One region of the Streptomyces sp. NBC_00704 genome, then DNA from elsewhere that is predicted to be linked to it. Evidence: riboswitches for the same ligand, from Rfam matches in the RefSeq annotation. Region 1 holds a riboswitch; the other holds the start of a gene.
What was found. A riboswitch is a leader RNA that binds a small molecule or an ion and turns the genes downstream of it on or off. The one in region 1 is predicted to bind S-adenosylmethionine.
Positions count from the first base shown of each region.

Region 2: it holds a riboswitch for S-adenosylmethionine, as region 1 does, so the genes downstream of both, OG802_RS09585 (aminotransferase class V-fold PLP-dependent enzyme) here and thrC (threonine synthase) in region 1, are expected to answer to the same signal.

Region 1 is NZ_CP109000.1:3,721,475-3,726,173, reverse strand. Features, by position in the region: gene OG802_RS16145 (alpha,alpha-trehalose-phosphate synthase (UDP-forming)) at 1-1,360, opposite strand, end outside; gene OG802_RS16140 (glucosyl-3-phosphoglycerate synthase) at 1,484-2,428, opposite strand; SAM riboswitch class I at 2,596-2,760, shown strand; gene thrC (threonine synthase) at 2,779-4,077, shown strand; gene OG802_RS16130 (MoaD/ThiS family protein) at 4,074-4,349, shown strand.
Region 2 is NZ_CP109000.1:2,165,429-2,170,127, forward strand. Features, by position in the region: gene OG802_RS09585 (aminotransferase class V-fold PLP-dependent enzyme) at 600-1,964, opposite strand; SAM riboswitch class IV at 2,135-2,251, opposite strand; gene trpD (anthranilate phosphoribosyltransferase) at 2,329-3,393, opposite strand; gene qcrB (cytochrome bc1 complex cytochrome b subunit) at 3,606-4,699, opposite strand, start outside.

The DNA.
Region 1 (4,699 bases):
CCGCCGCCAGGCGACCGGAGCGCTCCGCCCGCTCCCGCGGGTCCATCGTCAGGCCCTCGTGCAGGGCCCGCGCGGTCTCCAGGACGTCGTAGGGATTGACGACGATCGCGTCGTCGCGCAGTTCCCAGTAGGCCCCCGCCTCCCGGGACAGGACCAGCGCGCAGCCCTCGTCGGAGACGACCGGCACCTCCTTGGCCACCAGGTTCATGCCGTCGCGGATCGGGTTGACCAGCGCCACGTCGGCCAGCCGGTAGGCGGCGAGGGAGCGTGCGAAGTCGTCCTTGAGGTTCAGCAGCACCGGCGTCCAGCCGGGCGTGCCGAAAGCGGAGTTGATCTCCTGCGTGACCCGCTGCACCTCGCTCATGTAGTCGCGGTAGACGGCCAGGTCCTGGCGCGAGGGATAGGCGAAGGCCACGTGCACCACCCGCTCGTGCCACTCCGGGTGGTCCTCCAGCAGCTGCCGGTAGGCCAGCAGACCGCGCACGATGTTCTTGGACAGCTCGGTGCGGTCCACGCGCACGATCGCCTTGCGCGCCCCGCCGTCGGGCGCGGCGCCGATCTCCGCGCGCAGCGCCGCCATGCGCTCGTCGACGTCCGCGCGCCGCGAGCGCTCACGCAGGAACTCCCCGTCCGCGCCCAGTCCGTGCACGCCGATCCGCGTCTTGCCGGGCCCGCCGGCGAACTCGGTGCAGCACGCGCTGAACGCGTCCGCCCAGCGCCGGGTGAGGAAGCCCAGCCGGTCGGCGCCGAGCATGCCCGCCAGCAGCTGCCCGCGGATGTCGTCGGGGAGCAGGCCGAAGTAGTCCACCGGCGCCCAGGGCGTGTGCGAGAAGTGGCCGATGCGCAGGTCCGGGCGCAGCTCGCGGAGCATCCCCGGCACCAGGCACAGGTGGTAGTCCTGCACCAGGACCGACGCCCCCTGCGCCGCCTCCTGCGCCAGCGCCTGCGCGAAGGTCCGGTTGTAGGTCTCGTAGGCCGCCCACCGGCGGCGGAACTCCGCGTCGAAGACGGGCTCCAGCGGCGTCTGGTAGAGCATGTGGTGGACGAACCACAGCACCGAGTTGGCGATGCCGTTGTAGGCGTCGGCGTGCACGTCGGCCGGGACGGGCAGCATCCGCACGCCCTCCTCGCCGATGCCGCGCGCGACCGCCTCCCGGTCGCCGTCGGTGAGCGCCGAGCACACCCACAGCGCGCCCGCGTCGGGGCCGATGGCCGACAGACCGGAGACCAGCCCGCCGCCCCCGCGTTTCGCGTGCAGCGAGCCGTCCTCGCGCACCTCGTAGGAGACCGGGCCGCGGTTGGACGCGACCAGTACCTGAGCGGAACCGCGGGAGGCGGACGTGTCGTGCGTGGAAGCCATAAGCCTCAACCTAGCCCGCTCCGTAAACGCTCAAACGTTCGCCGGCCCCGGCGCCCGCCGCCGGCGTCCGGTGCCGGCCGCCAGGCCGCCCGGGCTGACCCGCGGGCGGCCTCGGGTCTGCTCCTAGGCCACCCTGCGGGACGCGTACTCGGCTATCTGGGCCATCGGCGGGCGCTCCTCCGTGTCCACGGCGTGGGTGCGGGGCTCGAAGCCGGACGGGCCGCGCTCGAACTGGGTGAGGGCCGGGCGGACCAGGTGGCCGCGGGCCAGCCGGAGCTGCGCCGTGCGGTAGATGGCCGCCGCCATGCGGCCGAGGGCCTGGCCGTCCTGGTGGCGGTGCTTGCGCACGCCGACGTCGACCTGGGCCAGGGCGTCCAGGCCCACCAGGTGCAGGGCGTCGACCAGCATGCCGAGCTCCACGCCGTAGCCGACGGGGAAGGGCAGCCGTTCCAGCAGGGTGCGGCGCGCCGCGTACTCGCCGCCGAGGGGCTGCACGAACCCGGCCAGCTGCGGCCAGTGCATGTTGAGCAGGGGCCGGGCCATCAGCTCGGTGACCCGCCCGCCCTGCCCCGATGCGCCGGCCAGCGGGCGGTCGTACATGGCCTTGACCAGGTCCACGTCCGGATCGGTCAGCAGCGGGCCGACGATCCCCGTGACGAAGTCGGAGGAGAACTCCCGCAGGTCGGCGTCGACGAAGCAGACGATGTCGCCGGTGGTGACCAGCAGCGAGCGCCACAGGACCTCGCCCTTGCCGGGCGCGGCCGGTATGCGCGGCAGGATCTCGTCCCGGTGGACGACCCGCGCCCCGGCCGCAGCGGCGACCTGCGAGGTGCGGTCGGTGGATCCCGAGTCGACGACGACGATCTCGTCGACGAGCGGCGCCTGGTGCATGAGGTCGTGACGGATGACGGCGACGATGTCGCCGACGGTCTCCTCCTCGTTCAGCGCGGGCAGGACGACGGACACCGACTGGTTCGTGGCGCGTTTCGCGGCCAGGACGCTGTGCAGCGGGCGATCGGCCACCGACCAGGAGCGGGTGGCCAGCCAGCGCTCGACTTCTTCCAGCACGGTCCACGGCTCCTCACTGTCATGATCACTCCCTGTGCGCGGGGGGTGACCGTGTGATCCATCTCGCGGTTCGGACGACTATCTCAACTGTCCTGGCCTTCGGTTACAGTCTTGAACAACGCGGATGACCATCGCATGTCCGGTCGCCCCCGTTCACAACTTCACACCGCTCATCCAGAGGGGCAGAGGGACACGGCCCGATGAAGCCCCGGCAACCCTCCAGCCGGTCTCGTACCGCACACCGATCACCAGGTGCGCGCTCCGCGAGGCTCCCGGCTCGGGAAGGTGCCAAATCCGTCTCACGGCGAGATGCGTCGTGAGGAAGATGAGGAGAAAGGGCCTCGCCTCACATGGCTGCGCAGACTGTTGCAAGCACCACCGACTCTACGCCGACCTCTTCCGTGGACCTCGGTCCCGCCGCGGCGCTGAGCTGCCGCGAATGCGGTCACCGCGTCCCCCTCGGCCCGCTCTTCGCGTGCGAGGAGTGTTTCGGCCCCCTCGAGATCGCGTACGACTTCTCCTCCTACGACACGGAGGAGCTGCGCAAGCGCATCGAGGCGGGCCCGGCGAACATCTGGCGCTACGCGCCGCTGCTGCCCGTCCCGGCCGACGTGGCGGACAAGCCGAACATCAACCCCGGCTGGACCAAGCTCGTGCAGGCCGACAACCTCGCCCGCGAGCTGGGCGTCGAGCCCGGCAAGCTCTTCGTCAAGGACGACTCCGGCAATCCGACGCACTCCTTCAAGGACCGCGTCGTCGCCCAGGCCATCGAGGCCGCCCGCGCCTTCGGCTTCACCACCCTGTCCTGCTCGTCCACCGGAAACCTCGCCGGCGCCGTGGGCGCCGCGGCCGCCCGGGCGGGCTTCCGCTCCTGCGTGTTCATCCCGCACGACCTGGAGCAGGGCAAGGTCGTCATGGCCGCCATCTACGGCGGCGAGCTGGTCGGCATCGAGGGCAACTACGACGACGTCAACCGCTTCTGCTCCGAGCTGATCGGCGACCCGGCGGGCGAGGGCTGGGGCTTCGTCAACGTCAACCTGCGCCCGTACTACGCCGAGGGCTCGAAGACGCTGGCCTACGAGATCTGCGAGCAGCTCGGCTGGCGCCTGCCCGACCAGCTGGTCGTGCCGATCGCCTCCGGCTCCCAGCTCACGAAGATCGACAAGGGTCTCCAGGAGCTCATCAAGCTCGGGCTCGTGGAGGACAGGCCGTACAAGATCTTCGGCGCGCAGGCCGAGGGCTGCTCCCCGGTGTCCGTCGCCTACAAGGCCGGGCACGACGTGGTGCGCCCCCAGAAGCCGGACACCATCGCCAAGTCGCTGGCCATCGGCAACCCGGCGGACGGCCCCTACGTCCTCGACATCGCCCGCCGCACCGGCGGCGCCGTGGAGGACGTGGACGACGAGCAGATCGTCGACGCGATCAGGCTGCTGGCGCGGACCGAGGGCATCTTCGCGGAGACCGCCGGCGGGGTCACGGTCGGGGTGACGCGCAAGCTGATCGAGAACGGTCTCCTGGACCCGGCGAAGACCACCGTCGTCCTCAACACGGGTGACGGTCTGAAGACCCTGGACGCGGTGGCCGGCACGGGCCTGACCGCGACCATCCGTCCGAACCTGGACTCCTTCCGAGAGGCTGGCCTCGTATGAGCGTCAACGTCCGCATCCCCACCATCCTGCGCACCTACACCGGCGGCGCCGCCGAGGTGAAGGCCGAGGGCGCGACCCTCGGCGAGGTCATCTCCGACCTGGAGAAGAACCACACCGGCATCGCCGCGCGCGTCCTGGACGACCAGGGCAAGCTGCGCCGCTTCGTCAACGTGTACGTGAACGACGACGACGTCCGCTTCGAGCAGGGCCTGGAGACGGCGACCCCGGACGGCGCCGGCGTCTCGATCATCCCCGCCGTGGCCGGCGGCTGACGCCGTTCAGTACCCGCCGGTAGTAACCGTCGGTAACAGCGATTACCGAGAGTTCACCGAATTGCCCTCTCCGCGATAGAAGCGGAGGGGGCAATTCAGTGTGGTTGAGCGCGGTACAGTTGGGGAACCCGGTCCGGATCACCGGATCCGGAGCCTTTCTTTTCTTTCTTCAGCCGACAAGAAGCAGCCAAAGTGCAGACCCCTTTCGCGGCTTTTGTGGCTTTCCTGGGGCCCGACTTGCCCTGCATTCGGGCGAATTCTCGCCACATTCCGGATCCCGTGCGTCCGGAATTCTCGTCCGAGTGACCTGTTGCAGAGGGCAGTTGGACAGATACATTCGGCCGCGGTCG
Region 2 (4,699 bases), 1.6 Mb from region 1:
CGCGCACTGCCGCCGGGAGCCGTCGCGCCGCGGGCGGGTGCGGCTTCGTGTCGGCTGGGCGCGCAGTTCCCCGCGCCCCTGGGGAGGGTGCCCTCACGTCGGGGTCATGCGGGCCCCGCCACCCGCGCACTGCCGCCGGGGGCCCTCGCGCCGCGGGCGGGTGCGGCTCCGTGTCGGTTGGGCGCGCAGTTCCCCGCACCCCTGGAGGGGGTGGCCCTCACGTCGGGGTCATGCGGGCCCCGCTACCCGCGCATTGCCGCCGGGGGCCGTCGCGCCGCGGGCGGGTGCGGCTCCGTGTCAGCTGGGCGCGCAGTTCCCCGCGCCCCTGGAGGGGGTGGCCCTCACGTCGGGGTCATGCGGGCCCCGCCACCCGCGCACTGCCGCCGGGGGCCCTCGCGCCGCGGGCGGGTGCGGCTCCGTGTCAGCTGGGCGCGCAGTTCCCCGCGCCCCTGGGGAGGCTGCCCTCACGTCGGGGTCATGCGGGCCCCGCCACCCGCGCACTGCCGCCGGGGCCGAGCGCGCAGTTCCCCGCAGTTCCGCGCGCCCCTGAGGGGGTGGCCCCCACGTTGGCGGCATGTCGGCCCCGCTTGGGGGGCTGTTCAGTTCACCGACGGGACGCAGCGGCCGTTCTCCGTGTGGTACTGCCACTTCGCGCCCTGGGTGACCAGCTCGCGGACCGCCGTCACGAAGCGGTCGACGTGCTCGTCGGGGGTGCCCGCGCCGAAGCTCACGCGGATGGCGTTGAGGGACTTCTCCCCCGGTGCCGCCTCGGGGGCGCCGCACTCGCCCTGGGTCTGCAGGTCGCCGCCCAGGAGGGTGCGGACCAGGGGGTGGGCGCAGAAGAGGCCGTCGCGGACGCCGATGCCGTACTCGGCGGAGAGGGCGGCGGCGAAGTGGGAGCTGTTCCAGCCCTCGACGACGAAGGACAGCACGCCGACCCGGGGGGCATCCTCGCCGAAGAGGGACAGGATCCGCACCTCGGGGACGTCGGCCAGTCCCGCCCGCACCTTGGCGATCAGGTGCTCCTCGCGGGCGACCAGGGCGTCGAAGCCCGCCTCGGTCAGCGCCTTGCAGGCCGAGGCGATGGAGTACGCGCCGATCACGTTCGGGGAGCCGGCCTCGTGGCGGGCGGCGCTCTCGTGCCACTCCACGTCCACTCCCCCGTCCTCGCGCCGGGTGACCTTGCGGCTGGCGCCGCCGCCCGCGAGGTAGGGGTCGGCCAGGGTGAGCCAGTCGGCGCGGCCGGCCAGGACGCCGCTGCCGAAGGGCGCGTACAGCTTGTGGCCGGAGAAGGCGATCCAGTCCACGTCGAGGTCACGGACCGACACGGGGTGGTGGGGGGCCAGCTGGGCGGCGTCGAGGACGATCCGGGCGCCGTGGGCGTGCGCCGCCGCCGTCAGCTCGCGCACCGGCCACAGCTCGCCGGTGACGTTCGAGGCGCCGGTGACGCAGACCAGGGCCGGACCGTGCGGGTCGCGCGCGGCGAGGGCCCGCTCCAGGGTGTCGACGGCCTGGCGCGGGCTGCGCGGGGCGTCGAGGTACGTGACGTGGGCGTTCGTCCAGGGCAGCAGCGAGGCGTGGTGCTCGGTCTCGAAGACGAAGACCTGGCAGCCGGCGGGGAGCGCGGAGGCGAGCAGGTTGAGGGAGTCCGTCGTCGAGCGGGTGAAGACCAGTTGGTCGTCCGGGCGGCAGTCGAGGAACTCGGTCACGGTGCGGCGGGCGTTCTCGAAGAGGTCCGTGGACAGCTGCGAGAGGTAGCCGGCGCCGCGGTGGACGCTGCCGTAGTAGGGGGCGTAGGCCGCCACGTCGTCCCAGACGCGCTGGAGGGCGGGGGCGCTGGCCGCGTAGTCGAGGGCCGCGTAGGCGACCTCGCCGCCGGTCACGAGCGGAACGGTGACGTCCCGGCCCAGAACGGGCAGGGGGGCACAAAGGGTGCGGGCGGCGGCAAGGGTGGAGACGGACATGGCGAACTCCCGTGAGAGCAGGGGGAACCGCCGTGCGGGCGGACAGCGCTCCGGCACGGAGGAAGGGGAAGAGAGGTGCAGGGGATGCGGGGCGGGGCTCTGCGCCCTAGCGCATTCGCTTGCTCACGGGAGACTCCCTCGGACGACCCAGGACCCCTGGTTTCGCGAGGGGTCCGCGCTTGCCGTGGACCTTGCTGTCCACGGCCTGGTCTTCACCCGGGGCACCCCGCCACGGACGGAGGGTTGCCGGACAGTCGGCCGGGGCCTCATGACTGTCACTCATGACCTGGTACAGGAAACTACGTCAGGTGATCGTCGTCCCGCAACCCGTGTCCGGATCGCGGGACGACCGCCGCCGCCGGCGTCACGCGTTGCTGGCCGCCACCCAGCGCTCCAGCGCCCGCCTGGCCGCGCCGGAGTCGATGGACTCGGCCGCCCGGTCCATGCCGGCCCGCAGCTGCCCGGCCAGCGGCCCGGCCCCCGGTTCCAGCGCCACCAGGGCCGCCGCCGAGTTCAGCAGGACGGCGTCGCGCACCGGGCCGGTCTCGCCCTCCAGCAGCCGGCGGGCGACCTCCGCGTTGTACGAGGGGTCGCCGCCGCGCAGCGCCTCGACCGGGACGAGGGCGAGGCCGACGTCGCGCGGGTCGAAGCTCTCCTCGGTGACCTTGCCGTCGCGCACGACCCACACGCGCGAGGTGGCCGTGGTGGTCAGCTCGTCGAGGCCGTCGTCGCCGCGGAAGACCAGCGAGGAGTTTCCCCGCTCGGCGAAGACGCCGGCGACGACCGGCGCCATGCGGGGGTCGGCGACCCCGACCGCCTGGGCGGCCACCCTGGCCGGGTTGGTCAGCGGACCGAGCACGTTGAACACCGTGCGGATGCCGAGCTGCCCGCGCGCGGCGCCCACATGGCGCAGCGCCGGATGGAACTTGACCGCGAAGCAGAAGGTGATCCCGGCCTCCTGGGCGACCTCCTGCACCCGCTTCGGGGTCAGCTCCAGATTGACGCCGAGCTTCTCCAGGACGTCCGAGGCGCCGGACGCGGAGGACGCGGCCCGGTTGCCGTGCTTGACGACCGTGGCGCCCGCGCCGGCGACGACGATCGCCGACATCGTGGAGATGTTGACGGTCTTCGCGCCGTCGCCGCCCGTGCCGACGATGTCGACGGTCGGACCCGGCACCTCGATCAGGTTGGCGTGCTCGTACATCGCGCGGACCAGGCCGTTGATCTCGGCGACGGTCTCGCCCTTGGCGCGCAGCGCCACCACGAACCCGGCGATCTGGGCGTCGGTCGCCTCGCCGCGCATGATCCGGTCCAGCGCCCAGAACGTGGCGTCCGCGTCCTGGTCGCGGCCGTACAGCAGGCCGTTCAGCACCTCGGGCCAGGAACGGCCCGCCGCGGTGTCGCCTCCAGCGGGGGTCACAGCGCTCATAGCCGCTCCTGCGTGTGTCGTCGTGAGTCGTGCTTCATACGTCGTGCGTCGTGCTTCGCCGGCCGGTGTGCGGCGCGGGACCCGGGGGCCGCGTCGCCGGCCGCGAGTCGTGGAACACGGTGAACCCCACCCTATCCAGCCGCGGGCACGGCACAGGGCCCCGTCCGGCAACCGGACGGGGCCCTGTGCGTGGCGTGGCGACGCCCGGGCGATCAGTGGTGGCCGTGGCCGCTCGTGATCTCCTTGTACTCCTCGACGGTGGGCTTCGGGATCTGCTGGTCCTCGCCGAAGTACGCTTCGCTGATCTTGGCGCGGAGCTTCTCCTTGCCCGTGACCTTGCGCTCGACGCCGTTGTCGTCGACGGTGGCGCCGATCGCGGCCGGCGCGTACTGCTCGTGCGCGGTCAGGGTGTGCAGCTGCTCCTGGCTGAGCGGCTCGTGGATCTCGATGAACTCACCGTGCGGCAGGCGCTTGATGGTGCCGGTCTCGCGACCGTGCAGCACCTTGTCCTTGTCGCGACGCTGCAGGCCGAGACAGATCCGCTTGGTGGCGATGTACGCGATGGCCGGTCCGGCGAAGAAGAAGATCCGGACGAACCAGGTGATCGCGTTGATCGACAGGTGGAAGTGGGTGGCCCAGAGGTCGTTGCCACCGCCCACCAGCATGATCATGTACATCGTGACCCAGGCGACGCCCAGCGCCGTACGGGTCGGGGCGTTGCGCGGGCGGTCCAGGATGTGGTGCTCGCGCTTGTCGCCGGTGATCCACGCCTCGATGAAGGGGTAGAGCGCCAGCAGGGCGAGCAGGACGCCGAACAGCACCAGCGGGATGAACACGCCCAGGACCAGGGTGTGGCCCCAGAAGTTGATCTCCCAGCCCGGCATGAAGCGGATCAGGCCTTCGGCGAAGCCCATGTACCAGTCGGGCTGGGCGCCGGTCGACACCTGGTCCGGACGGTAGGGGCCCATGGCCCAGATCGGGTTGATCTGCGCCACGGCCGCGATGGCCGCGATCACGCCGAAGACCAGGAAGAAGAAGCCTCCGGCCTTGGCCATGTACACCGGCAGCAGCGGCATGCCCACGACGTTCTTGTTGCTCTTGCCGGGGCCCGCGAACTGCGTGTGCTTGTGGTAGAAGACCAGGATCAGGTGGCCCACCATCAGGCCCAGCATGATGCCCGGCAGCAGCAGGATGTGGATCGAGTAGAACCGGGCCACGAAGTCGTGGCCGGGGAACTCGCCGCCGAACAGGAACATCGAGATGTACGTGCCGACGATCGGCATCGACAGGATCGCGCCCTGCGTGA